3 regions of the Paraburkholderia sp. RL17-381-BIF-C genome follow, and region 3 is predicted to be linked to each of the others. Evidence: riboswitches for the same ligand, from Rfam matches in the RefSeq annotation. Region 3 holds a riboswitch; each other region holds the start of a gene.

Region 1 (10,027 bases), on a different contig from region 3:
TCATAGCGCGACTTTCACACTGGACGCCAATTCATACAACGCACAACAGGACTTCACATGGCCCGCACGCACATTCCCGGTTTTCCTCGCATCGGCGCACAACGCGAACTGAAATTCGCGCAGGAATCGTTCTGGCGCGGCGAATCCGACGACCAGCATCTGCGCGGCGTCGCGCGCGAATTGCGCGCCCGTCATTGGCAATTGCAGCGGGACGCCGGACTCGATTTCGTCACCGTCGGCGATTTTGCCTACTACGACCAGATGCTCACCATGAGCGCGTTGCTCGGCGCATTGCCGCAGCGCTTCGGCTTCGAGCCGAAGGCGCTGTCGCTCGCCCAGTACTACGAGCTGGCGCGTGGCAACGCCGCGCAACCGGCAATGGAAATGACCAAATGGTTCGATACGAACTACCACTACCTCGTCCCCGAACTCGGGCCGCAGACGCGCTTCGACGGCGGCGTCGAATGGCTGCTCGAGGAGATCGACGAAGCGCTCGCGCTGAATCTGCCGGTCAAGCCGGTGCTGATCGGGCCGATCACTTACCTGTGGCTGTCCAAGAGCCATGTTGCCGGCTTCGACCGTTTGTCGTTGCTGCCGAAGCTCGTGATCCGCTACAGCCGCCTGCTGGACAAGCTCAAGCAGCGCGGTATCGAGTGGGTGCAGATCGACGAGCCGGCGCTGTGCGTCGATCTGCCCGCACAATGGCTCGAAGCGTTTTCCGCCGCGTATGACGTGCTCGGCACGTCGGGCGTGAAGCTGCTGCTCGCCACGTACTTCGAAAGCGCTGCGGAACACGCGCCGCGGGTGGCCGCGCTGCCTATTGGCGGCGTGCATCTGGACCTGGTCCGCGCCCCGCAACAGCTCGACGCGTGGCGTGCGGCATTGCCCGCGCATGCGGTGCTGTCGGCCGGTGTGATCGACGGCCGCAATATCTGGCGCGCGGATCTCGGCGAGATCGTCGAATCGTTGCAAAGCCTGCATGCGGAATTCGGCGAACGCTTGTGGATCGCGCCATCGTGCTCGCTGCTGCATGTGCCGGTTTCGCTCGACGCAGAGAAAAAACTCGACGCCGATCTAAAACCGTGGCTCGCCTTCGCCACCGAAAAACTCGCTGAAGTCGCCACGCTCGCCCTCGCCTTACGCGATCCCGCCGCGGCCGAAGCCACGCTCGCCGCCGCAGACCGCGCGCTCGAAGGACGCCGCCACTCCAGCGCGGTGGTCAACGCACTCGTGCAAAAACGCGTGGCCGCGGTGAGCAGCGCGATGGCGCAACGGCAAAGCCCGTTCGCCGAACGCAACCGCGTGCAGCGCGAAGCGCTCGGCCTGCCGCTCCTGCCGACCACCACGATCGGCTCGTTCCCGCAAACGCCGACGATCCGCCAGGCCCGTGCCGCCTACAAACGCGGCGAACTGCGCGCGCTCGACTATCTGCAACGCATGCGCGCCGAGATCGAGATCGCCGTGCGCAAACAGGAAGAACTGGGCCTCGACGTGCTGGTGCACGGCGAAGCCGAGCGCAACGATATGGTCGAATATTTCGGCGAACAGTTGTGGGGCTATGCGTTCACGGAAAACGGCTGGGTGCAGAGCTACGGCTCTCGCTGCGTAAAGCCGCCGATCATCTACGGCGACGTCTACCGTCCCGAACCGATGACGGTCGAGACCACGCGCTACGCGCAATCACTCACGCAGCGCCTGATGAAAGGCATGCTGACCGGCCCTGTGACGATGCTGCAATGGTCGTTCGTGCGCGACGACCAGCCACGCTCGACCACCGCGCTGCAACTCGCGCTCGCGATCCGCGACGAGGTCGTGGATCTGGAAAAGGCCGGCATTCGCATCATCCAGATCGACGAACCGGCTTTTCGCGAAGGCTTGCCGCTGCGTCGTGCCGACTGGGCCGCTTATCTGGACTGGGCCACGCGTGTGTTCCGCATTTCGGCGGCGGGCGTCGCCGATCAGACGCAGATTCATACGCACATGTGCTATTCGGAGTTCAACGACATTCTGCCCTCGATCGCCGCAATGGACGCCGACGTGATCACCATCGAGACCTCGCGCTCGGCGATGGAACTGCTCGACGGCTTCGGCGCCTTCGCGTATCCGAACGAAATCGGCCCGGGTGTCTACGACATCCACTCGCCGCGCGTGCCGGGTGCGGACGCGATGCAACGTCTGCTGGAACGTGCATGCGAAGTGATTCCGGCCGAGCGCCTGTGGGTCAATCCCGATTGCGGGTTGAAGACGCGCGGCTGGCCGGAAACGGAAGCCGCGCTCGCGAATATGGTGCGGGCCGCCAGGGCGTTGCGCGCGAAGCTCGCGGCGAAGCAGCCGGAAGAATTGCCTGCGTGATGTGATCGGTCGTTGAACTAGCGTCGAACGCCCATTCGCGCGCGGTATCGTGCCGCGCGAATGGGCGCTTCCACGTTTGCCGGTTCAGTCTTTCGCGTACAGCGTCGAGTCCGCGAAGCCTTCGGCGGCGAGCACCTGGCCGACCAGAATCAGCGCGGTCCGCTCGATGGAACTCGACTGCACTTTGCCGACGATATCGTCGAGCGTGCCGGTGATCTTCTCCTCGTCCGGCCAGCTCGCGCGATAGATCACCGCGACCGGACACGCGCCGCCGTAATGCGGCCGCAATTCATCGACGATGCGCGCAAGATGCCGCACGCCGAGATGAATCGCCATCGTCGCGCGGTGCCGCGCAAGGTCAGCGAGCTGTTCGCCTTCCGGCATGCTGGTTTTGTTCGCGAAGCGCGTGAGTATCAGCGTCTGCGAAACATCGGGCAGCGTGAGTTCGCAGCCCAGCGCCGCCGCGCAGGCGGCCGTGGCGGTCACGCCCGGCACGATCTCATAGGGGATATGCAACTCGCGCAGGCGGCGAATCTGTTCGCCGATCGCGCCGTACAGCGATGGATCGCCGGAATGCACGCGCGCCACGTCCTGGCCTTTGGCGTGCGCCGCCGCGAGCAGCGCGACGATCTGATCGAGATCGAGTTCGGCGGTGTTGACGACCTGAGCGGCCGCGTGACCTTCGAGCACCGCGGCCGGCACGAGGGAACCCGCGTACAGGATCACCGGGCAACTGCGCACGAGCCGCTGCCCTTTCACCGTGATCAGTTCCGGGTCGCCCGGACCGGCGCCGATAAAAAACACCGTCATTCATTACTCCATGATTCGTTAGCGCGGCATGGCAGGCATGCGCGATTCAGGCGGAAGCTCAATGCGCCGCTTGCAGCGCTTCGAGCAGGTCGGCTATGCGCTCGAACTCCCGATCCGCCGCCGGCAACTCGGGCCGGCGCAACATCACGACCGGCAGACCCCGCTCACGCGCGACTTCGAGTTTTGCCTCGGTCGCGTTGCCGCCGCTGTTTTTACTCACCACCACGTCGAAGGCTTGCAGGGCGAACAGCGCGCGTTCGCCTTCGAGCGTGAATGGGCCGCGCGCCGCGATGATCCGCGCACGCGCCGTGTCCTCGTGCGAATCGAGGCAACGCACGGTCCAGAACTGCTGCGGGGGAATCTCGTCGAGATGCGCAAGCGGTTCGCGGCCGAGCGAGAAGAACGGCTTCCTGAACGGCGCAAGCGCATCCGCGAGCGCGCCCCAGTCACCGACCATGCGCCAATCGTCGCCGGCTTGCGGCTGCCAGGCCGGACGGCGCAGCGCCCAATACGGCACACGCGCGACGCGGCTCGCCTGTGCCGCATTCGCGCTGATTTGCGCGGCATACGGATGCGTCGCGTCGATCACGAGGCCAATGCCCTCACTGTCGATGTAACGCGCCAGGCCCTCGCTGCCGCCGAAACCGCCCACGCGCACCGAGCACGAGAGATCGCCCGGCACCTTGCCAAGGCCGGCGAGACTGTACACGTGGACGGGATCGTTGAGTTCGCGAGCGATCCGCAATGCGTCGCCGGTGCCGCCGAGCAGCAGAATCCGCTTCATTGCGCGGCTCCGATCAGGTTGCCCTGGCGGTCGATCGCGAACATTTCCACGTGGACCTGCGGCGGCACGATATCGCGCGCCACGGCCAGCGCATGCCGGCAGACGATATCGCCGAGCGGCACCTGCTGCTCACGCGCCAATGCAACCGCCTGCTGGCTCGTATTGGCCGCGCGAATCGCCGCCTGAAGCGCGGCGTCGGCGCCGTGTTCGGCCGCCCACTGCGCGAGCCGTTCAAGATCGATGCTCGAATGACGGCTATGCAGATCGAGATGCCCCGCCGCCAGCTTGCTGAGTTTGCCGAAGCCGCCGCACACGCTCAGACGCTCGACCGGCGCGCGCTTCATATGCTTGAGCACCGCACCGACGAAGTCGCCCATTTCGATCAGCGCGATATCCGGCAGACCGTAGTGCGCGCGCATCGCGTCCTCACTGGCGTTGCCGGTGCAGGCGGCGAGATGCGTGTAGCCGTTGGCGCGCGCGACATCGATGCCCTGATGGATCGACGCGATATACGCCGAGCACGAAAACGGCCGCACGATGCCGGTGGTGCCGAGGATCGACAGACCGCCGAGAATGCCGAGACGCGGGTTCATCGTTTTCAGCGCGAGCGCTTCGCCGCCTTCCACGCCGATCGTCACCTCGAAGCCGCCGCTATAGGCATGCTCCGCCGCGAGTTCGGCCAGATGCTCGGTCATCATTCTGCGCGGCACGGGGTTGATCGCCGGTTCGCCAACCGGCAGCGTCAGTCCCGCACGCGTCACCGTGCCGACGCCCGGCCCCGCGCGAAACGTCACGCCCGGCGTGGCGACGAGGCGCACGCGCGCGAATACGAGCGCACCATGCGTCACGTCGGGATCGTCGCCGGCGTCCTTGATGGTGCCGGCTTCGGCGCCGCCGGCGCCATCGTCGATCAGGCGGCAGAACACCAGCGGCATCGGCACATGCTGGCCCTTGGGCAATACGATCTCCGCGACGTCGCTGGCCACGCCCGCGAGCAGCAGACGCGCCGCCGCCAGCGACGTCGCGGTGGCGCAACTGCCGGTCGTGTAGCCGCTACGCAGCGGCGCGGGTTGTTCGGGCGTTTCTTCGCGCATCAGGGTTCTTGGGGTGAGTCGGGGTTCCTCACAGCACCTCCGGCCGGCTTGGTCACATCCAGCAGCGTGATTGGCAGCGCCTGCCGCCACGTATCGAACCCGCCGAGCGGTTGCGCGTCCGCGAGCGCGATCCGCGTCAACGTGCCGCCGTGCCGCTCGCGCCATGCCGCCAGCGCCGCTTCGCCTTGCAACGTGACCGCGTTGGCGACCAGCCGGCCGCCCTCACGCAGACTGACCCAGCACGCTTCGAGCACACCCGGCACCGTCGCACCGCCGCCGATGAACACCGCATCCGGCGCCGGCAGCCCTTGCAACGCGGCAGGCGCGCGGCCCGCGACGAGTTGCAGGGTTGGCACGCCCAACGCATCGCGATTATGTTCGATGAAGCGCTGACGCTCCGCATGCCCTTCAATTGCGATCGCCCGGCACGTCGGATGCGCGCGCATCCATTCAATGCCGATCGAGCCGCTGCCCGCGCCCACGTCCCACAGCAATTCGCCGGGCGCCGGCGCGAGACGCGCGAGCGTGATCGCGCGCACATCGCGCTTGGTCAACTGGCCGTCGTGGCGAAAAGCGTCGTCGGGCAAACCGCAGGTCAGCGGCAAACGCGGCGCGCCCTCGGTGGCACGGCAGTCGAGTGCGATCAGATTCAGCGCGGCCACCTCGCCCGCCGGCCATTGATCCGCACGGCCGTCGATGCGCCGCTCCAACTCGCCGCCCAGGTGTTCCAGCACGCTCATACGGGTCGCACCGAAACCGCGCGCGTTGAGCAACTCCGCGAGCGCGGCGGGCGTGCGACCGTCCGCGCTCAGCACGAACACGCGCGCGCCATCGTGCAGATGCGCGTTCAACGTCGCCAACGGCCGGCCCACCAGCGACACCGTCGCGACGTCCTGCAACGGCCAGCCGAGGCGCGCAGCGGCCAGCGACAACGATGACGGCGCGGGCAGCACGCGCAACTCTCCTGCCGGCAACTGTCGCGCGAGCGTCGCGCCCACACCGAACAGCATCGGGTCGCCGCTCGCCAGCACGCACACTGCGCCGCCACGCTCAGCCAGCAAAGGCGCGAGATCGAACGGACGCGGCCACGCGGCACGGCGCGCGGCGAGCCGCGCGGGCAGCATCGCCAGATGACGTTCGCCGCCGTACACCACCGACGCTTCCAGCAAAGCACGCCGCGCGGGCCTTCCCAAACCGGCGAAACCGTCGTCGCCTATGCCCACCACCGTCAGCCACGCCGGCATGCACCCATCCTCATTCTGTGTCTTCAAATAGTCCGCTGTACCGCGCCGATCAAAGCGCCCAGCCTCGTTGTGCTGTTCGAAAAAAGGCATAATACAGCCGCCGGTGCCCTTCGGGGCCGAAGAGGGAACACAGTGCCACTGTGGCTGCCCCCGCAACTGTATGCAGCGAGTCCGCCTGCGCTCCACGCCACTGGTTCGACCGGGAAGGCAGCGGCGGACCATGACCTGCCAGCCAGGAGACCTGCCGGCGAGACTGTTCGTGCCAGCCAACATCGGGCGGGGTGTACCGATGCCGCAGCGATGCCCGCTTCACGGCATGCTCGGGCCGTCGCGCGACGCTAAACCGGTGTCCGTCTTGAATCATGCTTCGCCTTCCACCATTGTCTCCGACGCGGCCGCGACGCCGCGGCCCTCGGCGTGTCCGGGGCTGCTGCGCATCGTGGCCGCCCGCGACGGCGGGCTTTGCCGCATCAAACTGCCTGGCGGCGAGTTGAGCGCGGCGCAGGCGCGCGCGATCGCGGATGCCTGCGCACGCTACGCTGCCGGGGCAATCGAGCTGACCAATCGGGCAAATCTGCAGGTGCGTGGGGTCAAGCCGGGTGACGAAGCGGCGTTGATTGCGGCGCTCGTGGCTGCCGGGCTCGGGCCGAGGCCGTCGAGCGGCGCGGCGAAGGCACCGGACACACCAGCGGCAATCGCCGCCGACGACGTGCGCAACGTGATGATCAGCCCCGCTGCCGGACGCGATCCGTCAGCCCTGTTCGACACGCGCCCGCTGTGCGCCGATCTGCTTTCGATGCTGCAAAGCGAAACCCGTTTCGCGGCGCTGTCGCCGAAATTCGCGCTGCTGCTGGACGGCGGTGAACGGCTCGCGAGAGTGGATCATCCGCACGATGTCTGGCTGGCGGCGTCGCAGGAGTCTGACGGCGTGCGATTCGTATTCGGGCTGGCGGGTTGTCCGCCCGCGAGTGCGTGCGCGGGCTCGCCAACGCAGCACGACGATACCGGTTCGCCGGATCTTGCTGCAAAACCCGGTGCGCACAGCACGGCTGCACTGGCCGCGGTTCTGCCTTCACAGGTCCCCGCTCTGGTGCGCGCGCTGCTGCTCACCTTCCTCGAGCTCGCCCCCGCCGACGCCACGCGCATGCGTCACCTGCTAGCCGGCCATTGCGCCGACGCGCTCTTGCATCACGCTCAACGGTACGTCCATTTTCCGCTGACGCGAGACGCGTCGCTGGCCCACTGGCGTCGAGCCGCGCCCGCCGATGCGAGCCTGCGCCTCGGCGTCCACCCTCAACGGAGGCCCGGGGCCTCGCACGTAGGCGGCCAGCCAACGCTCGGACGCCTCGACGCCGGCACCTTGCGCGCCCTCGCCGCGCTGTCCCAGCAGCACGGTAACGGCACACTGCGTTTCACCCCCTGGCAAAGCGTGCTGCTGCCCGACATCGCAACGCACGCGGTTCCCGCTGTGCTATCCGGCTTGACCACGCTCGGCCTCGCCACCGATCCCGCGCAAGCCATCACGCGCCTGATTGCCTGCGCCGGATCGAGCGGCTGTGCGAAGAGCCTCGCCGACACCAAGGCCGACGCGCTGCGCCTCGCCGCCCGCCTGCCTGACGGCGTCGACGTGCATCTGAGCGGCTGTTCCCGCTCGTGCGCCGCCGCGCATTGCGCGCCATATACGCTGCTAGCGGCGGCGCCCGGCCTCTACGACCTTTATCGACGCGACGGACGGCCCGGTTTCGGCCAGTGCGTCGCGCGCCAACTGACGATCGACCAGGCCGCCGACATGTTCGAACGCCTGGCCCGGAGTAACACCGATGCTTGATTACATTCGCGACGGTCAGGAGATCTACCGCCAATCCTTCGCGACGATCCGCGCGGAGGCCGACTTGTCGCGCATTCCCGCCGACCTCGAAAAACTCGCGGTGCGTGTGATCCACGCGTGCGGCATGGTCGATGTGATCGACGATCTGGAGTTTTCCGCAGGCGCGGGCACGGCGGGCCGTGCGGCGCTCGCGCAAGGCGCGCCGATCCTGTGCGATGCCGGCATGGTCGCGCAAGGCATCACGCGCGCGCGGCTGCCGGCGAACAACGAAGTCATCTGCACGCTCACGCACTCGGACGTGCCGTCGCTCGCACGCGAACTCGGCAATACCCGCTCCGCGGCCGCGCTCGAATTGTGGCGGCCGCATCTGGCGGGTAGCGTCGTCGTGATCGGCAATGCGCCGACCGCGCTGTTTCATCTGCTCGATATGCTCGACGCGGGCGCGCCCCGGCCTGCCGTGATCCTCGGCTTCCCGGTGGGCTTTGTCGGCGCGGCCGAATCGAAAGCCATGCTCGCGGAAAACAGTCGCGGTGTGCCCTATGTGATCGTGCACGGCCGTCGCGGCGGCAGCGCCATGGCGGCGGCCGCCGTGAACGCGCTGGCAACGGAGGTCGAATAAATGACCGTGCAAGGACGTTTGTTCGGACTTGGCGTCGGCCCCGGCGACCCGGAACTCATCACGCTGAAAGCACTGCGTTTGCTGAAGGCGGCGCCGGTGGTCGCGTACTTCGTCGCGAAGGGGAAGAAAGGCAACGCGTTCAGCATTATCGAAGCGCATTTACACGACGCGCAGCAGCATCTGCCGCTGGTTTATCCCGTCACCACGGAAGCGCTCGAACCGCCGCTTTCCTACGAAGCGATCATCGCCGATTTCTACGACACCGCCGCCGAAATCGTCGCCGCGCATCTCGACGCGGGTCGTGACGTCGCCGTGATCTGCGAAGGCGATCCGTTCTTCTACGGCTCGTACATGTATTTGCACGACCGGCTCGCGGCGCGCTACGAGAGCGAAGTCGTGCCCGGCGTGTGCTCGATGCTCGGCGGCGCGGCGGTGCTCGGTTCGCCGCTCGTGTACCGCAATCAGAGTTTGTCGGTGCTCTCGGGCGTGCTGCCCGAAGACGAGTTGCGCCGGCGTCTGGCCGATGCCGACGCCGCCGTCGTGATGAAACTCGGCCGCAACTTCGACAAGGTGCGGCGCGTGCTGGGCGAACTCGGCCTCGCGGACCGCGCGCTCTACGTCGAACGCGCGACGATGGGCAATCAACGCATCGTTGCGCTCGCCGACGTGGATCCGATGGCGTCGCCGTATTTTTCGCTGCTCGTGGTGCCGGGGGAAAAATGGCAAGGATGAACGCGCCCGCGATCGTGATTCTCGGCGCGGGCGCGTTGGCGACAGCGCGACGCATTCAGGCGCTGTATGCGGATAGCCGGGTGCACGGCTTGCGCGGACGTGTCGAGGCGGACGTGGCTTACAGCGAACTCGGCGCGCATTTGCGGGAACTGTATGCGCGCGGCACGCCGATCGTCGCGTTGTGCGCGGCGGGTATCGTGATTCGCTGCGTCGCGCCGTTGTTGGCGAACAAGGGCGTCGAGCCGCCGGTGCTGGCCGTTGCCGAAGACGGCAGCGCGGTCGTCCCGCTGCTCGGCGGTCTCGCCGGCGTCAACGTGATGGCGCGCGAGATGGCCGCGATGTTGGCCGTGCCGCCTGCCATCACGACGAGCGGCGAATTGCGTTTTGGCACCTGCGTGCTCAATCCGCCTGATGGCTATACGCTCGCCGACGTCGGGCAAGGCAAACGCTTCGTGTCGGATCTGCTGGCTGGCGAAAGCACGCGTATCGAAGGCGACGCGCCGTGGCTCGATGACGCGCAACTGCCCCGCTCCGACTCGGCGCGCCTCGCGATTCGCGTGACGC
Region 2 (10,027 bases), on a different contig from region 3:
GCCCGCGAGGAAGTTGGCGACCATTTGCGCGGTCACCGCTTGCGGATACGGGCTCACGCCCTCGTCGGCCACGCCGTGGTCGCCGGCGAAAACGATCATCGCCGGACGTGTCACGGTGGGATGCGTGGTGCGCTGAATCAGGCCCATCTGACGCGCGAGCGTTTCGAGCCGGCCGAGACTGCCGGGCGGCTTGGTCTTGGTATCGATGATGTGCTGCAGCTCGGCACGCAGCGTTTGATCGAGCGGTTCGACTTCGGGCAGTCCGGGCAAGCGTGGCGATGAAGTCATAAGCGTGTCTGCAAAGAGTATGTTGGGATGAAGCAATCAGCCTGCGGCCGTGTCATGACCGGCAGGCGACTCGTGACGAGCGCGCGGCGCAGGAATCAGCGCCTCGTGTTCGCCGTCGCGAATCAGGATCAACGGGTAACCGAACGCCCGGCTCGCGAGCGTGGGCGTCAATACGTCGTGGACCGGTCCGGCATAAACGCCGCCGGCGCCGTCGAGCAGCAGCGCATGCGTTGCGAAGCGGCGCGCGAGGTTCAGGTCGTGGCAGGAAAACATCACGGTACGCCGAGGCTCGCGCGTCCACGCGGCGAGCGCCTCGAGGCAGTCGATCTGATGATGCAGATCGAGATGCGACAACGGTTCGTCTAGCAACAGCAACGGCGCGTCCTGGCACAGCACCGCCGCGAGCGCCACGCGTTGACGCTCTCCGCCGGAGAGCGAGAGCACATCACGCATGGCAAAGGCGGCAAGGCCCAGCAGGTCCAGCGCCGCATGCGCCGCTGTGCGATCGGCCTCGCGCTCCCAGCCCCAGCCGTTGAGATGCGGAAAGCGGTTCAGCATCACGATATCGAACACGCTCGCGCTGAATGCGTCCGGTGCGCTTTGCGGCATTAGCGCGCGGCGCTGCGCGAGCGCGAGCGGCGGCCAGTCGGCCACGCGCAAGCCGTCGAGTTCGACATGGCCCGCCGACGGTTGCAACAGACCTGCCAGCGTGGAGAGCAACGTCGTCTTGCCTGCTCCGTTCGGGCCGGCCACGCACCAGATCTCGCCTTCGTAGAACGTGTGCGTGAAAGCGTCGAGCAAAGTGCGCGCGCCGGCGCGCAAGGTCAGATGTTGCGCGCTGAGTGTGGCTTGAGATGCGTTGAAGGTTTGCATTATCGGCGCCTGTGCAACAGCATCCACAGAAACACCGGCACGCCGATGATCGAGGTGATCACGCCAACCGGCAATTGCGCCGGCGCAATCACCGTGCGCGCGATCAGGTCCGCGCCCATCACCGCGACACCGCCGCCGAGCGCCGCAGCCGGCAGCAGCATGCGCTGATCGTTGCCGAACGCGAGCCGCAGCATGTGCGGCACGACCAGTCCGACAAAGCCGATGGTGCCCGCCGTCGTCACCGCCGCGGCCGCCGCCAGCGACGCCACCAGATATACGCGCAAACGCAACGGCATGACCGCGACACCTAACGCCTGCGCGGCGGCGTCGCCGCGCAGCAGCACGTTCAGACGCGGCGCGGCGGGCACGATCGCAACCAGCACGATGACGAGCGCGGCGAGCGCCGTCCACGGCATCGCGCCGCCATTGAGGTCGCCCGTGAGCCAGAACAGCATGCCGCGCAAGCGGTTGTCGGGCGCGAGATTGAGCAGCAAGGTGATGAGCGCGCCCCAACCCGCGGCGATCACCGCGCCGGTCAGCAGCAGACGCGGCGACGTGTCCTGCGGCTCGCCGCGCCACAACTCACGGCGCGCGAGGCCGAGCACCAGCAGGATCGACACGAAGGCGCCGGCGAAGGCGCTCGCGTCGACGATCCACCATGCGCAGCCGGCCATCATCGCGATGAGCGCGAAAGTCGCCGCGCCGCCCGACACACCCAACACATACGGCTCGGCGAGCGGATTGCGCAACAGCACCTGCAGCAGCGCGCCGGCCAATGCGAGCAACGCGCCGCAGGCAAAGCCGGCCACCGCGCGCGGTAAACGCAGCGTGCGGACAATCTCCGCAGTCAGATCGGAGGCACCGCCAGACGGCGCATGCGAAGGCATCAGCGCCGCCAGCACGCGCATCGGCGCGAGCGAGACGCTCCCCAACGCGAGCGACGCCATCAGCACCGCCAGCGCGATCACGGCAAGCGCAAGCCAGATCGCGGCCGCGCGCTTCGCGCTCATCACGCGCAGCGTTGCGGGCATCGAACCCGAGTGGCGGCTAGTGGATCGGCTCAAGTAGCGGCTCATCCGCGCAGTCTCAACAAGGCGTGCCCACTACTGCTGCTGCCAACCAACCGTGAGATACGCACCGCGCCGCGGCGAGTTATACGAGTAGGCCGTTTCATAGTCCTTGTTGAACAGATTCTGGATTTGCGCGGCCACGTACCATGCTTTCGTGATGTTGTAGCGCGCCGACAGATTCACCACGCCATAGCCGCCCAGCTTGCCGCTGCTGTCGTCGCGCGGGCCGCTCACGATCCATTCGCCGCCGACGCGCCACCCGGCGATACTGCGGTTCACCGTCAGCGAGCCGAAGCGCCGCGCGCGCCGCACGAGGTCGACATCGTTGTCGAGGTCGACCGGGTTTTGCAGCGTTACCGAGGCGCGCACGTCCGTCTTGCCGACATGCCCGCTCCACGATCCTTCGAGTCCCTGCACCTTCGCATGGCCGACGTTCTCGGCCAGATAGATGCCGGGCGTTACCTGCTCGTAGTTAATCAGATTCGAATAGCGCGTCTGGAATGCGGTGAGACGCATCACACCGAGCGCATTCGATGCGTACTGCAGCGCGGCTTCGAGCGAATGACTGCGCTCCGGCTGAATCGACGGATTTCCGCTGAGCGGATAGTACAGATCGTCGAAACTCGGCGCGCGAAACGAATCCGAGTAGCTTGCACTCACCTTCCAATGGCTGGTGATGTCGAAGCCGTAGCCAAGATAGTAACTGTTCGCTCCGCCGAAATCGGAATACTGGTCGCGCCGCACGTTGGCCTGAATCTGGTTGCGCCCAAAGCGCCCCGTATAGCCGACAAAGCCCGAATCCACATGCCGGTCGGGCGCCGCGAACGTATCCGAGTCGAGGCTCTGGTCGAGATGCTCGTAGCCGACCTGCAGCTTCTGCTGCGCGGCCAGCGCGAAATCGTTCTGCCACGTGTACTGGCGATTGTCGGTATCGAAGCGGCCGTTATAGACGCCGTTGGTGTTCGACACGCTGCGGTCGTCGCCTTCGGAGACGATGAAGTGAGTCGTCCACCAGTCGGTCAGCTTGCCGTTCGCGAACACCGAGACCTGGCGCACTTTGCTATACAGGTTGTTCAGATCGGTCGGCAGTCCGTACGCGTTGTCGTAGCTGTTGTTGCCGTTCGACTGGAAGTAGCTCGCGCCGGCATCCCATTTGTCGTTGAACTTGTGGCGCAACGAGGCCGAGATGCTCTCGTTCAGATAGCCGTTCGCATTCGGATTGGCGCCGGGCGCCTCACGCGGATTGAGCGATGAAAAGCCGTCGTCCTTCGAGCGCGCGAGCGAAATGCTGAAGGTCGTCTTGCCGTCTTTATCCAATGCGCCGTTCACGCCCGCCTGCTGCGTCTGCGTGTGATAGCTGCCGTAGCCGAGCGAAAAATTGAAACGCGGCGGATGGTCGCCGCCGTCTTTCGTGAACACCTGCACCACGCCGCCGATCGCGCCGGAACCGTACAACGCCGACACGTTGCCGTTCACCACCTCGACGTGATCGACCTGGTCGAGCGGAATCTGCGCGAGTTGCGCGGAACCCAGGCTCACCGAATCGACGCGCACGCCGTCGATCAGCAGCAGCGATTGCGTCGACGACGCACCGCGCAGGAAGAGGCTCGTCGTCGAACCGGGGCCACCTGTACGCGAGATTTGCGCGCCTGGCGCGAGTTGCAGCAGGCCGGGCAAATCGGTCGCGGTGGTGTCGGCGAGATCCTGCTGGTCGAACAACGCGGTCTGCGGGATCGCATCGGCGAGTGACTGCGGCCCGCGCTCGGCGGTCACCACGATCGGTGACAACACCGCGGGCGACGCATCCGCCGCCGACGCAGAAGATGAAGGTGCAGCTTGCGCGTGCGCGACGATCGGCAGGCCCGCGAAGGCAAGCAACGCCGCACGAGCGATGGGGGACAGCATGGGGTGAAAGTCCTGTGGGTAGCGTGCGCGGCCTGCTTCCCCGCAGGCCGATGCGTAACGAGGCGCCCGCGTATTTAACATTTTCGCGCGTGACGTGCCTCTCCCTCTGGCCGGTATCCGGGCTGACGACATATCGATCCCGCCTTCCCACGCGTGACGCGCAGTGGCACACTCGCGAGTTGAACTTCCAACACGCGATCAGGATCGACTTGCATGACGAATGCGGTCGCTTACCGTTGCGGGGGCAGCGCAGGTTGGCGCGTTCTGGCGAACCGCGCCCCCTGCTTCCCGTTTAACTGCGCGCGCCGTTGAAAAGCGCACGCGGGCACCAGAGTGCGGCCAGTTTAGGAGCGGCCTCGGGGTCCGTCAAGAATGAGTGGGACCGCAGACTACCGTTCTGTTAAGTGCAGGCTATTGTCCGACGCACGAGTACTTTTTCATCATATGGTCGATAAAAGCCTGCACAAAGCAATGTTGTTACGTCTCGAAACGAGACAATTGTCGGAACCTGCGACATTCCGCGCTAAAATGCGATGTCTTTAGAGGACGCAGCACATGCTCACCGAACTCGAAACACTTTCACAGAATATCGGCAAGCTGATCGCGATCAGCCAACGCCACAATGAAGCGCGACTCGCGCTCGAAGAGCAGCTCGCCCAATCGCGCGCCGACGTCGAAGCCACGCGCACGGAACTTGCAATGCTGCGCGAGGAACGCAATGCGCTGCAGGCGGAACGCGACGCGCTGTCGGCAAAGATCGACGACGCCCAGGTGCGCCTGAATGCGATCCTCGAAAAGCTGCCGCGTGCCCGCGCGAACAGCGAGCCCGACAGCCAGCTCGATCTGCTCGAGCCCGCCCCGCACGAAGTCGAAGCGCAGAGCGACGAGACCCGCCACGGAGAAAATGCATGACCACCAAGCAGATCGAAGTATCGATTCTCGGCGTGCCCTATCGCCTCGCCTGCTCGCCGGAAACGGAAGGCGCGCTGCTTGAAGCGGTCGCACGCGTCGACGCCGAAATGTCGAAGATCCGTAACAACAGCAACGTGCGCGGCACGGATCGCATTGCTGTCATGGCTGCGCTGTCGCTGGCATCGGAACTGCTTAGGCTGCAATCGAGCGTGAGACACGGAGAAGCATTTCCCGCTGAGGAAATCCGGCGTACAATGCATCAAATGAACGAACAACTAGGTACTGTGATTCAGCAGTACAGCATGCAGTAAGTAACGTATGTTATCGTGCGGCCGGTCCTGAGATCGGCGGCGGATTCAAACGGAGTGTGTGAGGACAAGGCGTCCAAGATTCTGCAAACGTTTGAGTTCAATCGGTCGTTTTCGTGATTTAGCTTTATCGGTTTAGCTTCCCTGCCTGGTTCGCCAAGGTCATATATTCCTTGAACCAATGCCATGTGCACGGTTGCGGAAATTTGTAGCACGGGTGTGCGCGTCACTCTGTCTGATGTACCCGAAGTGTTGCTAACTGCGACCAATTCTGAACCCCCGGTTCAGGATGCCGGCCTAGCGGCTAAGGCGGGGACCTTATTTAGAACGGCATCGGACTTCGGTTCGGTGCCGTTTTTCTTTGGGTGCCAGTTTTGCGCGCTGTCTTTGCGCGATGTTTCTTGTACGCCGATTTCTTCCGCGTCTTCAAACCCTTAACGTTCAACTACGTTCAATTCGATTCATGCGCTACTGGCTAATGAAGTCCGAACCGGACGAGGCAAGCATCGATCATCTCGCCAACGCACCGCATCGCACGTTGCCGTGGACCGGCGTGCGCAACTATCAGGCGCGCAATTTCATGCGTGACCAGATGCAGGTCGGCGACGGCGTACTGTTCTATCACTCGAGCTGTCCCGAGCCCGGTATTGCGGGCATTGCGGAGGTATCGTCCACCGCGTATCCGGACCCCACGCAGTTCGACAAGAAGAGTCCGTACTACGACGCGAAGTCTTCGCAGGAAACGCCGCGCTGGGTGCTCGTCGACGTGGTGTTCAAGAAGAAGATCCCGCTGATTCCGCTAGCCGCGCTGCGCGAGCATGACGAACTCAAGGACATGCGCGTGCTCGCCAAAGGCAACCGCCTGTCGATCACGCCGGTGACCGAAGCCGAATGGCGCTTCATCACCAGGCGGCTCGCTTGAGGTTGCGTGACAACTCGCGTGATAGTTGATGCGCGCCACGTATTCACGCAGGCACAAACGTTAAAGCAACGTCAAACCGGGGAACCAAGCTCAGGTTACAACCGCCTAACGGACTCGCAAACGCCGTGCCACTGCGCGGCGCTTGCTCCGATCGTGCACAACCCCTGTTCAAGCAAGGAGTCCAATAATGACGAAAAACACCGCACGTGCACTCGCTTTCGCTCTCGTATGCGCCGCGCCTGCCGCGCTCGCCCTGACGCCGGCCATGGCCCGCGCGCAAGGCATGATGCAGTATCAGCCGGCAGGTGTGCTGTCGCTGAACGCGCAGGCTAGCGCGGAAGTACCGCAAGACGTTGTCGATATCACGCTGTTCTACGAGCAGGAAGCGAGCGATCCGTCGGCGCTCACGTCAACGCTGAATCAGCGCGCCGATTCGGCGCTGCAAAAGGCCAAGGGTGTGAGCGGCGTGACCGCCCGCACGGGCTCGTTCTCGATCTATCCGACAACGGATCGTGACGGGCGCATTTCCGCGTGGCGCGGCCGCACGGAGATCGTGCTCGAATCGCACGACTTCGCCGCGGCGTCGAAGCTCGCGGGTCAAATGGCGTCGATCATGCAGGTCGGCAACGTGCAATTCTCGCTCTCGCCTGAAGCACAACGCGAGGCCGAGCAGAAGCTCACTGGCGAAGCGATCAAGTCGTTCCGCGAGCAGGCCGCATCGTCCGCGCAGGCGTTCGGCTATAGCGGCTATTCGATTCGCGAAGTCAACGTCGGCCACAACGGCGTGATGCCGCGTCCCATGATGATGATGAGCGCGCGCGCTATGGGCGCCGACGCAAAGGCTTCGGCACCGGTGCCGATTGAAGGCGGCACGTCGACCGTGACGGTGAATGTGTCGGGTTCGGTGCAGATGAAGTAACGCCGTTCACTCATGCTAGAAGGGCTGCTTCGCGGCAGCCAAAGAAAAAGCCACGGCACGCCGTGGCTTTTTCATTTAGTCGCTCGCTACGATAAACCGTAGCCGATCAGTTCAGCTCGCGCTGACCGCTTGCGCCGGTTCACGGCGGGCGCGTCGATAAGACCACACCAGCACGCCGATACCGACGAGGATCATCGGCAGCGACAACCATTGGCCCATGGAAAGCCCCATGGCCAGCAGACCGAGGAAGTCGTCCGGCTCACGCGCGAATTCGACCGTGAAGCGCGCGAGGCCGTAGCCGATCAGAAACACGGCGGAAATCGCGCCCATCGGCTTCGGTTTACGGGAGAAGAAGAACAGCACGAAGAACAGCGCAACGCCTTCCAGCGCGATCTCATACAGCTCCGACGGGTGGCGCGGCAGCATGTGATATTGCGCGAATACTTCGTTCAGATGCCATTGCGCGGCCAGTTGCGGATGCGCGGTGAGCCACGCGGCGTCGTCGGGCGCGGCGCCCGGAAACAACATGGCCCACGGCGCGCTCGGATCGGTTACGCGGCCCCACAACTCGCCGTTGATGAAGTTGCCGAGACGCCCCGCGGCGAGGCCGGTGGGCACCATCGGCGCGACGAAGTCGGTGACCTGCAGCCACGAGCGCTTGCGCTGATACGCGAACAGCACCATGGCCAGCGTCACGCCGAGAAAGCCGCCGTGAAACGACATGCCGCCTTCCCACACCTTGAAGATGTCGAGCGGATGCGCGAAATAAAAGCTTGCCTTGTAGAACAGCACGTAGCCGAGCCGGCCGCCGAGGATCGTGCCGAGCACGCCGTAAAACAGCATGTCGTCGATATCTTTGGCGGTCCAGCCTTGCGCGGCGACATACGGCAAACGCAGCCGCAGCCGGCCGACGACGATCGCCGCGATAAACGCGACGAGGTACATCAGTCCATACCAGCGCACGGCGAGCGGCCCCAGATGAATGGCAATGGGGTCGAAATTCGGGTGAATGAGCATCGTGTTGTTATGGGCAGTTCAGGTTCAGAAGCGGGTTTTCTGGGTTTGTAATAGTGGGCGGCGCTGCCCGCACCTTGCGGTGCATGCGTTGGACGGTCCAGGCGCCGATGCGTTCGCGAAAACGCGTCTAAACGCGCGGCGCGGCGGATAGCGGCGCCTCGACGGTCGCGGCATGCGAGCGCACGATCTCGATGAAGCCCGCCAGCACCGGGCTCACCTCTGCCGTGCGCCAGACCAGCCCCGTCTCGATGGCCGGCACCGACTCAGACAGCGGCCGGTACACGACGCCGGTGCGGCGCAGATTACGCAACGATTGCGGCACCAGTGCGACACCCATGCCGGCCGACACGAGGCTCACGATCGTCTGCATCTGGATCGCTTCCTGGCCGATCCGCGGCGCGAGGCCCGCCACGCCGTAGCAATCCATAATGATGTCATAAAAGCCTGGCGCCAGACGTCTTGGGAAGATCACGAGCGGTGCGTCGGCCACATCGCGCAGGCTGATCGGGGTGTCGAGCCATTCCGCGCTCGGGTCGGCACGGCTGCCGCTACCGCTCGCCACGCGCGCCGCCATCTCCGTGGACATGGCGATCACCAGCGGTTCACGCGCGATGGGCAACCACGACAACTGGGCGGCATGGCGCGACGGCAGCGGCGCGATCACGAGGCCCGCGTCGATGCGGCCGGCCACCAGTTCGTCCACCTGCACGTCGCTGGTGGCCTCGGTCAGCTCCAGCCGCACGCGCGGATGGCGCACGCCGAAATCGCGCAGCAACAGCGGCAGCAGCCCGTAGTCCGCCGTGGAGACGAACGCCAGCGACAGCACGCCCGCCTCGCCGCGCGCGAGGCTCTGCGCGAGCGGCCGCAGCCCCTCAGCGCTCGCCAGCAAGCGCTGCACCTCGGGCAACAGATCGGCACCCACCGGCGTCAGTTCGACCGAGCGCTTGGTGCGCGCGAACAGCGCGACGCCGAGCGTCTCCTCCAGCGCCCGAATGGCTTGCGAGAGCGGCGGTTGCGTCATCGAAAGACGCACGGCCGCGCGGCCGAAGTGCTTTTCTTCGGCGACGGTAACGAAATAGCGCAACTGGCGCAGGTCGGGGATGGCTGGCAACATGGGTAATACGTTTTGCGACCTAATGAAGCATGAATAATATATTAGACACGCGCTTTGCAAAACTGCGTCCTTGCACGACGCGTGCGAACTACACTGGACGGATGCAGCCGGCCACCCACGCCGGCAAGGCAGAACCCGCAGCGCGGATCAAAACAAAACAGATTGGAGCTTCCATGGCATACAACCGTCGTTCGAAGAACATCACGCAAGGCGTGGCGCGTTCGCCGAACCGCTCGATGTACTACGCGCTCGGCTACGAAAAGGCCGACTTCGACAAGCCGATGATCGGCATCGCCAACGGCCACTCGACCATCACGCCGTGCAACGCCGGCCTGCAGCGTCTCGCCGATGCCGCCGTCGCCGCGATCAAGGGCGCCGACGCGAATCCGCAGATCTTCGGCACGCCGACCATCTCGGACGGCATGTCGATGGGCACCGAAGGCATGAAGTACTCGCTCGTGTCGCGCGAAGTCATCTCCGACTGCATCGAGACCTGCGTGCAAGGCCAGTGGATGGACGGCGTGGTCGTGATCGGCGGCTGCGACAAGAACATGCCGGGCGGCATGATCGGCATGTTGCGCACCAACGTGCCGAGCATCTACGTGTATGGCGGCACCATTCGTCCGGGCAACTGGAAGGGTACCGACCTGACCATCGTGTCGTCGTTCGAAGCTGTGGGCGAATTCACCGCCGGCCGGA
Region 3 (10,027 bases):
CAGCTGGGTCGCTCGCTGAATGCCGGCAGTGAGCGGTGTGCCGCCGCCGCCGCCCACCGGACTCAACCACCGCTCGTTCCACCAACGCGGCACGGCGGGACCGAATCGCACATCCGCCCCCGCACCGCCGAAACAGACCAGGGCGGCCTCGGCACGCGCGGCGCTCGCGTGGTCGAACAAGGCGACCAACAGTCCCTTGGCGAGCGCGAGGCGCTGCCCGCCCAGCATGGAACCCGAACAATCGAGCACGAAACAATGCAGCACGCCGCCACGCGGCGCCTCGCGCATAAAACGCAGATGCCCGGCTCGCAACGCGCCTTGGCCCTTCGCCGCGAGTGTGTGAGGCCACGCGATGCGCTTGCCCGGCGTCCCATGCAAGCGGCTGTACGCACCCGCACCTTGCCGCCATCGAAAACCGCTGCGCGAGTCAGCGGCGGCGCCCTTCCGATGGCTCAGCGTTTTTTTGCGCTGAGCGGTATGACGCCTTTGACCTGCGTGGTGGCGGCCGGCTCGGGGGCAAGATAGCCCCACTCGCTGTCGCCCGCCGCGTCAGCCGGCGGCGCATTGCCTTCCGCAGACGCAGACGGCCGCCCCGCGCCGCCGCCTTGAGAAGCGTCATTCTCACGCGCGTCCCGATGCGCTTGGGAATCACGAGAATGTCGCCGATGAATCAGCACCGCCTCGGCAACCCGATCGACATGCTCCGCCGTCACCGCAGACGCCTGCTCGAACGCCGCCAACGCCCGCGCCGCGCGCAGCATCACGAGATCGGCGCGCAAACCGTCCACGGCGGCGGCGATGCACAACGTGCTGACACGCGCGTGCACGGCGTCGTCGAACGCGAGTTGCGGCAGCGCGGCGCGCGCCGCTCGAATCTGCTGCACATAAGCCGCCTGCTGCTGCGCATAACCCGCACGAAACCCCTGCGGATCGAGATCGAACGCCAGCCGGGCTTTTACGATAGCCTGCCGCACATGCTGCTCGAAGCAGTTCTGCAACTCGACCATCAAGCCGAAACGGTCGATCAGTTGCGGCCGCAGCTCGCCCTCTTCAGGATTCATCGTGCCGATCAGCACGAAGCTCGCGTCGTGGCTATGCGACACGCCATCGCGCTCGACGGTATTCACGCCGCTTGCCGCCGCATCGAGCAAGGCGTCGACGAGCGCGTCGGGCAGCAGGTTGACTTCATCCACATACAGCACGCCGAGATGCGCTTTCGCGAGCAGACCCGGCGAGAAGCGCACCGAACCGTCGCGCAGCACCGTTTCGATATCGAGCGTGCCGATCAAGCGGTCTTCACTCGCGCCAAGCGGCAAATTCACCAGCTGCCCCTCCGGCAACAACTCGGCGAGCGCCCGCGCTGCCGTCGACTTGGCCGTGCCGCGCGGCCCCGCCACCAGCACGCCGCCCAGCGCCGGATCGATAGCGGCCAGCAAGAGCGCCTGCTGCAAGGGCGCCTGGCCGATCAGCGCGGCAAAAGGAAAAACAGGCCGCCGGGCTGCTGAGTTCATGTTTGCATTCCTTCAATCTGTTGCTCGCTCGCGAGCAGATGCTGTTCCACTTGCGAGCGAAAGTCGCCGGGCGTCTGCCACAAACCGCGCTGCATCGCTTCGAGCAGGCGCTCGCAAATCGAATGCAACGCGTGCGGGTTATGCCGCTGCAAGAACGCGCGGGTGTCAGCGTCGTTCAGATAGGCATCGGTCACGAGCGCGTACTGATGATCCGCGATCACGCGCGCGGTCGCATCGTAGCCGTACAGATAATCGACGGTCGCGGCGATTTCCGCCGCGCCCTTGTAGCCGTGACGCTTCACGCCATCGAGCCATTTCGGATTGACCACCCGCGAGCGGATCACGCGGGCAATCTCCTCATGCAGCGTGCGCACGCGCGGCGCGGCCGGATTGCTATGGTCGGCGTGATACACGCTCGGTTGACCGCCGGCCAGATGCCGTACCGCGGCGACCATGCCACCCTGGAACTGGTAGTAGTCATTCGAATCGAGCAGATCGTGCTCGCGGTTGTCCTGGTTCTGCAGCACCACGTCCAGCGCCGCGAGGCGCGTGCCGAACGCGTGACGCGCTTCTTCGCCCGCGCTCTTTTGCGTGTACGCGTAACCGCCCCACGACTGATAGGCGTTCGCGAGATCGGCGTCGGTCTGCCATTGCCGCGAGTCGATCATGTCCTGCAGACCCGCGCCATACGCGCCGGGCCGTGCGCTGAACACGCGCCAGCCGGCGCGCTTGCGCGCCTCGGCGGCGTCCATGCCGCGCGCGATGAGCGCATCGCGCTCACGCAGCACGCGCGCGCGAACCGGATTCAGGTCTTCGGGTTCGTCGAGTTCCGCGACCGCCTGCACGGCGGCGTCGAACAGATGCATCACGTTGGCAAAGGCATCGCGGAAGAAACCGGACACACGCAACGTGACGTCGATGCGCGGCCGGTCGAACACCTCGATCGGCATGATTTCGAAATCGGTCACGCGGTGGCTGCCGGGCGCCCACTTCGGCCGCACGCCCAGCAACGCGAGCGCCTGGGCAATATCGTCGCCGCCGGTGCGCATGGTCGCGGTGCCCCACACGGAGAGGCCAATGGCGCGCGGATAGTCGCCCTTCTCCTGCAAATGCCGTTCGATCAGTTGCTGAGCGGACTTCAATCCCAGCGACCAGGCCGCTTGCGTGGGAACCGCGCGCGTGTCGACCGAATAAAAGTTGCGGCCGGTGGGCAGCACATCGGGGCGTCCACGCGATGGCGAACCGCTCGGTCCCGGCGGCACGAAGCGCCCTTCGAGACCGCGCTTCAGATGAAGCATTTCCTGCGGGCCGCAGGCGTCGAGCCGCGGCAGCACATCGGCACGCAGTCGCCCGATTACGCGCGCCGCTTGCGGTAAGTCGGCACCAGGCGACGCCGAAGAGGCCGCATCTTGATCGCCGCACACGCCGCGCAACAACTCGGCCGCCAGCAACTCCAGCCGCTCACGCGTGTCGCCGCAGTGCCGCCACGGCGCATCGCTGACATTGCGCAGCACGTCGGGGCGCGGCCCGTCCCACACCGCCGACCAGTCCACCGACAACGGATCGAACAGATGGTCCATCTGCAGATCGCGCGCCAATGCATCGATCAGGCCGGCCTTCGCGCCTTGCCCGTCGCCGACAGGAAAACGCCCAAGCGCCAGCAATGTGTCGCGCCGTTGCACACCGTCCGGCGATTGCCCGAACGTATGCAAGCCGTCGCGAATCTGCGCTTCCTTCAACTCGCACAGCCATGCATCGACGCGCGTGAGGAGCGCGTCCTCATCGTCCTGCCCGGTCGGCGCCGCGAGGCTCAACTCCTCATGCAGCTTATGTTCGACGATGGTCGCCAGAATCGTGCGCCGCAACAGCTTCGAGCGGCGCGGGTCGACCATCAGCGCTTCATAGTATTCGTCCACCTGCCGCTCGAGGTCCTGCAACGGCCCATAGGTTTCGGCGCGCGTGAGCGGCGGCATCAGGTGATCGATGATCACGGCCTGCGCGCGGCGTTTCGCCTGGCTACCCTCGCCCGGATCGTTGACGATGAACGGATACAGATGCGGCATCGGCCCGAGAATCAGATCAGGCCAGCAGGCAGCGCTCAACGCGACGCTCTTGCCAGGCAGCCATTCCAGATTGCCGTGCTTGCCGACATGCACGATCGCGTCGATGCCGAACTGGTGGCGCAGCCAGAAATAGAACGCCAGATAGGCATGCGGCGGCACGAGGTCGGCGTCGTGATAGCTGGCGTAATCGCCCTGTTCGCGCGAACGCGCGGGCTGAATGCCGACGAACACCTGCCCGCAACGCCAGCCCGCGATCATGAAACGGCCGCGCCGCAGCGTCGGATCCTGCTCCGGTGCGCCCCAACGCGCGTTCAACGCCTGCCGCGCCTCGAGGGGCAACGCATTGAAGTGCGCGAGGTAATCAGCGAGCGCGAGGCTTTGCAGTGCGGGACGCAGATCGCGCACCACCGGATCGTTGGTCACGCCCTCGGTGAGCTTCTTCAGCAGCGCGTCGCCGTCGGCGGGCAAGTCGGCGAGACGGTAGCCTTCGTCGCGCAGCATCGACAGAATGCGGACCACCGAGGCCGGCGTATCCAGTCCCACGCCGTTGCCGATGCGCCCTTCGCTCATCGGATAGTTGGCGAGAATCAGCGCGACTGTTTTGTCCGCGTTATCGAGTGAACGCAGACGGCACCAGCGTCGGGCCAGTTCCGCGAGAAACGCCACGCGCTCGGCGTCCGGCTGATACCGCACCACGTCGACCTGAGTGTGCGGACAACGGTATGCCAGCCCCTTGAAGCTGATGGCGCGCGTAATGATGCGGCCGTCCACTTCCGGCAGCGCGATATGCATGGCGATATCGCGCGAATTGAGGCCGTGATTGTCCTTCTGCCAGTCTTCACGATTGCCGCCGCTCAGAATCACCTGGAACACCGGCGCGTCGCCGGCGAGCGCGAGCGGCTCCGGGTCGTCGATCGCGGACGCGGCGAAGGCGGTCGTATTCAGCACCAGCGCGGCATTGTGCTCTGCGCACAGCGATTGCACGACTTCGCGGCTGAACGCGTCTTTGAGCGAGGTAATCGCGATCGGCAACGGATTCAGGCCTTGCGCTTCGAGCGCGTCGATCAGCGTGTCGAACACGGCCGTATTGGCCGCCTGCAGATGCGCCTTGTAGAACAGGATCGCCGCGACCGGCGCGTCCGGTTGCCAGCGCGCCTGCCAGTCGGCGATAGTCGGCGTGTCACGCCCGGGATGATAGAGCGTCGCGGCGGGCAACGCGCGGGGCGGCGCAGGCTCGCGCCCCCAGCCGAAGGTCCGGTGCGCGATACAGCGCAGGAACGCCTCGGCATTCTGCGCACCGCCCTCGCGCAGATAACGCCACAGTTGATGGCACAGCTCGGCGCTTGCAGTACTGCGCGCGAGCAGGTTCGGATCTTCCTGCAAATCGCCGGAGAACATCGCGAGCGTCTGCTGCTTGCGCTCGGCGAGCGCCACCACCTGCTCGATACCGTAAGGCCAATACGCTTCGCCGCCGAGGTGATCGACCACCACCACACGCGCGTGCTGCAAGACGTCTTCGACGTAGAAATCGACCGAGGCCGGTTGCCGCAAATACGTGACGTTCGCGAGCCGCACGCTTGGGAAACCTTCACCCATGCGCGCAATCACGCTCGCGAGCAACGACAGCGTGGTATCGGCGGAGCTGAGCACGACGATGTCGGCGGGCTGCTGATCGATACGGATCACGCCTTGTGTATCGTCGACGAAACCGCCCGGCGTGGTGCGCAGCAGATGCATGAGCGCTTACGCCTGTTGCGTTTCGACGCTCGACGGCACGCCGAGCGCCACGTCGAACGCACGCTGCAACGCGGCCTGATCGAGATCCTCGCCAATCAGCACGAAGCGGCTCGGGCCGCTTTCGCCAGCCTGCCAGCGTCGATCGAAATAGCTGTCGAAGCGGCGGCCCACGCCCTGAATCACGAGGCGCATCGCCGCGCCCGGCAGCGCCGCAAATCCTTTGACGCGGTAGATCGTATTCGTTTCGACGAGCCCTTGCAGCGCGGCGATCACTGCTTCGCGCGAGAGCGCATTCGCCTGCACGACCACCGAATCGAATTCGTCGTGATGGTGGTCGGCGTCTTCGGCGGAACCGTGGTGATCGTGGCGTAGGTGGATCGTGTCTTCCGAAGCGGCTTCGAGCCCCAGTAACGTATGCAGATCGAGCCGGCCCATCTGCGCGCGCACGATCTTCACTTGCGGCGGAATCTCTTCGCGAATCACCAGCTCGACCGCGTTTTGCTGCGCGTCGTCGAGCAAATCGGTCTTGTTCAGAATCACCAGATCGGCGGCGGACAACTGATCTTCGAACAGTTCGTGCAACGGCGATTCGTGGTCGAGATTCGGATCGGCCTTGCGCTGCGCATCCACGGCGACGGGGTTGTCGGCGAACTGACCGCTTGCCGCAGCCGGACCGTCCACCACGGTGACCACGGCATCCACGGTAAAGCTGTTCTTGATCTGCGGCCAGTTGAACGCCTGCACCAGCGGCTTGGGCAACGCGAGACCCGACGTCTCGATCAGCACGTGATCGATCTGATCGCGGCGCTCGACGAGTTTTTCCATCACCGGAAAGAACTCTTCCTGCACTGTGCAGCACAGGCACCCGTTGGCGAGTTCATACAATTGGCCTTCGGTTTCGACGCCGTTTTCATCGCAACCGATTCCGCAACCCTTGAGAATTTCCCCGTCGATACCGAGTTCGCCGAACTCGTTGACGATCACCGCGATGCGCTTGCCGCCCGCATGCTGAAGAATGTGCCGCAGCAGCGTGGTCTTGCCGCTGCCGAGAAAGCCCGTGACGATGGTGACGGGGATCTTGCGCATTTGAGTTTGCATCGTGAGGTCCATCCGTAGGAGTTGCACGTGCACGCCGGCGTGTTTTTGTGTGTCTGTCTGCGCGTCTGCGTGCATCGGCCGGGTAGCCGGGTAAGCGGCGCGTAAGCCCAGCGAGCCAGGACGACAACACAACACGGGGACGAACGACGGGTTGCCGCGACAACAGAAAAACAGGAAGCGGGAATGAGAGCATGAACGCACCGCCGCATCCCCGCGGCGTTCGCCCTTCGTATTCTGGCCGGTATCCGGGCTGGCGAAAGCGCCGCTTCCCCTTCCCGGGCGAGTGATTTCTCGCCCAGTGGTGATATGCCGACGCGGCCTTGCGCGTGGACATCGAAGCCGGCTCCGTGGCGCTAAAGAACTTACCGCAGCACCACATTTCGCTTACCGTTGCGGGGGCAGCACAGGTTGACCCGATCCATGGCAGGCGGGCACCCTGTTTCCCGTTTAACTGCATGCGCACGAGCGCGCACACGAGCACCAAAGTGCGTGCGAGTGTAGGCCCGCGGCCCGGTGCCGTCAAGGAAACGCAAGCCGCAAGCGCTTATCGGGCGGGACGCCATGTGCTATCGTATGCGCGCGTTTGGTGCCCGCACATGCATTCGCGTGTGCAGTTAAACGGGAAACAGGCCGCGCTTTACGCGCTCAACCTGTGCTGTCCCCGCAACGGTAAGCGACCTGCGGCGCGATGTCTTTCATCCCGCGCCGCGCATGCGTTTTTTCGATGCCACTGTCCATGACATTCCAACGAATGCGGACGGGAAGGCAAAGCGCATGAGGCCGCCAGCCCGGATACCGGCCAGACGCGGAGGCGGCGAACCTCAGGGCAACATCACGCCGCCGGCCGCCGGAATCCGCGAGGGACGGATGTGAAGGCGCTGAAGCACGACGTGGCGCATCCGTTCGTCGATCCGTTCCCAAAGGGACCGTGGCGAGCCGCGCGTTTCGCCGTGCCTGAATCCGTAGCACTGCATGCCCCCAAAGTCCGTCATCCGGCGCGCCTGCGCGCTTCGCCCCTTTCCGCCCGTCACGACATGGCGCTCGCCATGCATGTCGCGATGACCCGCGCCTGGCTGATCGGCGCCGGCCCCGGCGACGTCGAACTCATGACCCTCAAGGCGACCCGCGCATTGGCCCAAGCCGATGTGGTGCTGGTCGACGACCTGGTGAATCCCGACGTGCTGCAGTTCGCGCGCGCCGACGCGCAGGTCGTCTACGTCGGCAAACGCGGCGGCCATCCGTCCACGCCGCAGGCCGGCATCGTCGCGCAGTTGCTCGAACACGTGCGGGCCGGGCGCAGCGTCGCGCGCCTGAAAGGCGGCGATCCGTTCGTGTTCGGCCGGGGCGGCGAAGAACAGCAGGCGCTGCATGCGGCGGGCGTCGAGGTGGAAGTCATCAACGGCATTACGGCGGGCATCGCCGCGCCCGCGGCCATCGGCATTCCCGTCACGCACCGCGATCACGCGCAAGGCGTGGTATTCGTCACCGGGCACGGCGCGGGCAGCGGCGAACCCGACTGGGCCGCGCTCGTCGCCACGCGCATGACCCTCGTGATCTATATGGGCATGCGGCGGCTGCACGATATCGTCGACGCGTTGCTCGCGGCCGGCATGAGCGCCGACACGCCATGCGCGGCGATCGAATCGGCCACCCGTCCGGAGCAACGCCATGCGCTCGCGCGGCTCGGCGAGTTCGCCGACACCGTCGCGCGTGCCGGACTCGGCTCGCCCGCGATCGTGGTGATCGGCGGTGTGGCGTCGCTCGCGCTGGCGCGCGCAGCGGCGCGGGCCGATGACGAAGCGCCTTGCGCAGACGGCGCGGCTACACAATGAAGACGCTGAGCGTGGGCATTGGTTGCCGTGCGCACAGTTCGGCCGAACAGATCGACGCGGCGGTGCGTGCCGCGCTCGGCGCGCATGCGTTCGATGAAATCGGCACCGTAGCGTCCATCGATACCAAAGCCCACGAAGCCGGCCTGCTCGAATTCTGCGCGCGTCATGCGCTGCGGCTGACGTTCTTCAGCCGTGAACGGATCGCTGCGATGCCCGTGGGGGAGCCTTCGGCGGCAGCGCGTGAGCACCTCGGCGTGGATGGCGTGTGCGAGCCGTGCGCGCTGCTTGCCGCGACGGACGGACTCGGTGAATCCACCACGTCCGCAGCGCCTCGAGCACGGCTCCTCGTGCGCAAGACCGTCCATGCCGGCGTCACCGTGGCGATCGCCTCGACCACGACCTAAGCCCAACGCGAACATCCAAACAACGACACTCAGGAACAGAACCTGCAATGAAGACCGATCCCGAATCGCATCAACGCATGACCGAGCGCCGACGCGAAGGCCACGAGAAGAAACAGGCCAACGCCACCGTCGAAAAAGGCCTGCTGATCGTCAACACCGGCACCGGCAAGGGCAAAACCACCGCCGCATTCGGCATGGCCGTGCGGGTGTTGGGCCACGGCATGCGCCTTGGCGTCGTGCAGTTCATCAAGGGCGCGCTGCACACGTCGGAGCGCGACTTTCTCGGCGCGATCGCGAACTGCGATTTCGTCACGATGGGCGACGGCTACACCTGGAACACGCAGAACCGCGACGCCGATATCGCGACCGCGCGCAAGGGCTGGGACGAAGCGCGCCGCATGATCGAAAGCGGCGAGTATCAGATGGTGATCCTCGACGAGCTGAACACGGTGCTCAAGTACGAGTACCTGCCGCTCGACGAAGTGCTCGCGGTGCTGAACGCGCGCGCGCCGATGCTGCACGTGGTAGTGACCGGCCGCCACGCGCCGGACGCGTTGATCGAAGCCGCCGACCTCGTCACCGAAATGCGCATCGTCAAGCATCCGTATCGCGAGCAGGGTGTGAAAGCGCAGCGCGGCGTGGAGTTCTGAGCGATGTCCGCGTCCTCCGAGGGCACCTCCGCTGGCGCGTCTTCAAAAGAGACGTGCTCCGGGGCATGCCCCGCTCTCTTCATCAGCGCGCCCGCGTCGGGTCAAGGCAAGACCACGATCACCGCGGGTCTGGCGCGCTACCATCGGCGGCTGGGGCGACGCGTGCGCGTCTTCAAGACCGGACCGGATTTTCTCGATCCGATGATTCTGGCGCGCGCAAGCGGCGCGCCCGTCCTCTCGCTCGATCTGTGGATGGTGGGCGAAGCCGCCTGCCGCAGCCTGCTCGCGCAAGCGGCCGCCGAAGCCGACCTGATCCTGATCGAAGGCGTGATGGGTTTGTTCGACGGCACGCCGAGCAGCGCCGATCTCGCCACCACGTTCGGCGTGCCCGTGCTTGCGGTGATTTCGGCGAAGGCAATGGCGCAGACCTTCGGCGCGGTGGCCTTCGGCCTCGCGCAATTCCGGCCGCAAGTGCCGTTTTACGGCGTGCTCGCCAATCGCGTCGGCTCCGCGCGACACGCGCAGATGCTCGAAGAAGCGTTGCCGCCAGGTCTGCGCTGGTGCGGGCACATTGCCGCCAGCGATGAAATCGCCTTACCCGACCGTCATCTCGGCTTGCACCAGGCGGACGAAATCGACGATCTCAACGCGCGCCTGGATCACGCCGCCGATACGCTCGGCCGCACCGCGCTGTGCGAACTGCCGCCGCCGGTCGAGTTCGGCGCGCCCGTG

Evidence for each region. Region 3 has a riboswitch for cobalamin ahead of cobW (cobalamin biosynthesis protein CobW). Riboswitches for the same ligand answer to the same signal wherever they lie in the genome.
Region 1: another riboswitch for cobalamin. It lies ahead of cobG (precorrin-3B synthase); the one in region 3 lies ahead of cobW (cobalamin biosynthesis protein CobW).
Region 2: another riboswitch for cobalamin. It lies ahead of P0D70_RS24630 (TonB-dependent receptor domain-containing protein); the one in region 3 lies ahead of cobW (cobalamin biosynthesis protein CobW).

What each region holds. Positions count from the first base shown of each region.
Region 1 is NZ_JARESX010000087.1:15,464-25,490, forward strand. Features, by position in the region: gene metE (5-methyltetrahydropteroyltriglutamate--homocysteine S-methyltransferase) at 58-2,352, shown strand; gene cobM (precorrin-4 C(11)-methyltransferase) at 2,437-3,162, opposite strand; gene P0D70_RS32020 (cobalt-precorrin-6A reductase) at 3,221-3,946, opposite strand; gene P0D70_RS32025 (cobalt-precorrin-5B (C(1))-methyltransferase) at 3,943-5,040, opposite strand; gene cbiE (precorrin-6y C5,15-methyltransferase (decarboxylating) subunit CbiE) at 5,040-6,284, opposite strand; cobalamin riboswitch at 6,369-6,547, shown strand; gene cobG (precorrin-3B synthase) at 6,601-8,112, shown strand; gene P0D70_RS32040 (precorrin-8X methylmutase) at 8,105-8,731, shown strand; gene P0D70_RS32045 (precorrin-2 C(20)-methyltransferase) at 8,732-9,463, shown strand; gene cobJ (precorrin-3B C(17)-methyltransferase) at 9,460-10,027, shown strand, end outside.
Region 2 is NZ_JARESX010000045.1:43,907-53,933, forward strand. Features, by position in the region: gene cobT (nicotinate-nucleotide--dimethylbenzimidazole phosphoribosyltransferase) at 1-288, opposite strand, end outside; gene P0D70_RS24620 (ABC transporter ATP-binding protein) at 325-1,161, opposite strand; gene P0D70_RS24625 (FecCD family ABC transporter permease) at 1,161-2,171, opposite strand; gene P0D70_RS24630 (TonB-dependent receptor domain-containing protein) at 2,265-4,136, opposite strand; cobalamin riboswitch at 4,228-4,484, opposite strand; gene P0D70_RS24635 (ATPase) at 4,692-5,048, shown strand; gene P0D70_RS24640 (cell division protein ZapA) at 5,045-5,359, shown strand; RNA gene ssrS (6S RNA) at 5,495-5,676, shown strand; gene P0D70_RS24650 (EVE domain-containing protein) at 5,820-6,278, shown strand; gene P0D70_RS24655 (SIMPL domain-containing protein) at 6,466-7,197, shown strand; gene lgt (prolipoprotein diacylglyceryl transferase) at 7,309-8,214, opposite strand; gene P0D70_RS24665 (LysR family transcriptional regulator) at 8,342-9,328, opposite strand; gene ilvD (dihydroxy-acid dehydratase) at 9,502-10,027, shown strand, end outside.
Region 3 is NZ_JARESX010000055.1:1,570-11,596, forward strand. Features, by position in the region: gene P0D70_RS26745 (vWA domain-containing protein) at 1-378, opposite strand, end outside; gene P0D70_RS26750 (magnesium chelatase ATPase subunit I) at 453-1,511, opposite strand; gene cobN (cobaltochelatase subunit CobN) at 1,508-5,311, opposite strand; gene cobW (cobalamin biosynthesis protein CobW) at 5,318-6,409, opposite strand; cobalamin riboswitch at 6,629-6,909, opposite strand; cobalamin riboswitch at 6,977-7,227, shown strand; gene cobA (uroporphyrinogen-III C-methyltransferase) at 7,468-8,241, shown strand; gene P0D70_RS26770 (cobalamin biosynthesis protein) at 8,238-8,645, shown strand; gene cobO (cob(I)yrinic acid a,c-diamide adenosyltransferase) at 8,693-9,295, shown strand; gene P0D70_RS26780 (cobyrinic acid a,c-diamide synthase CobB) at 9,299-10,027, shown strand, end outside.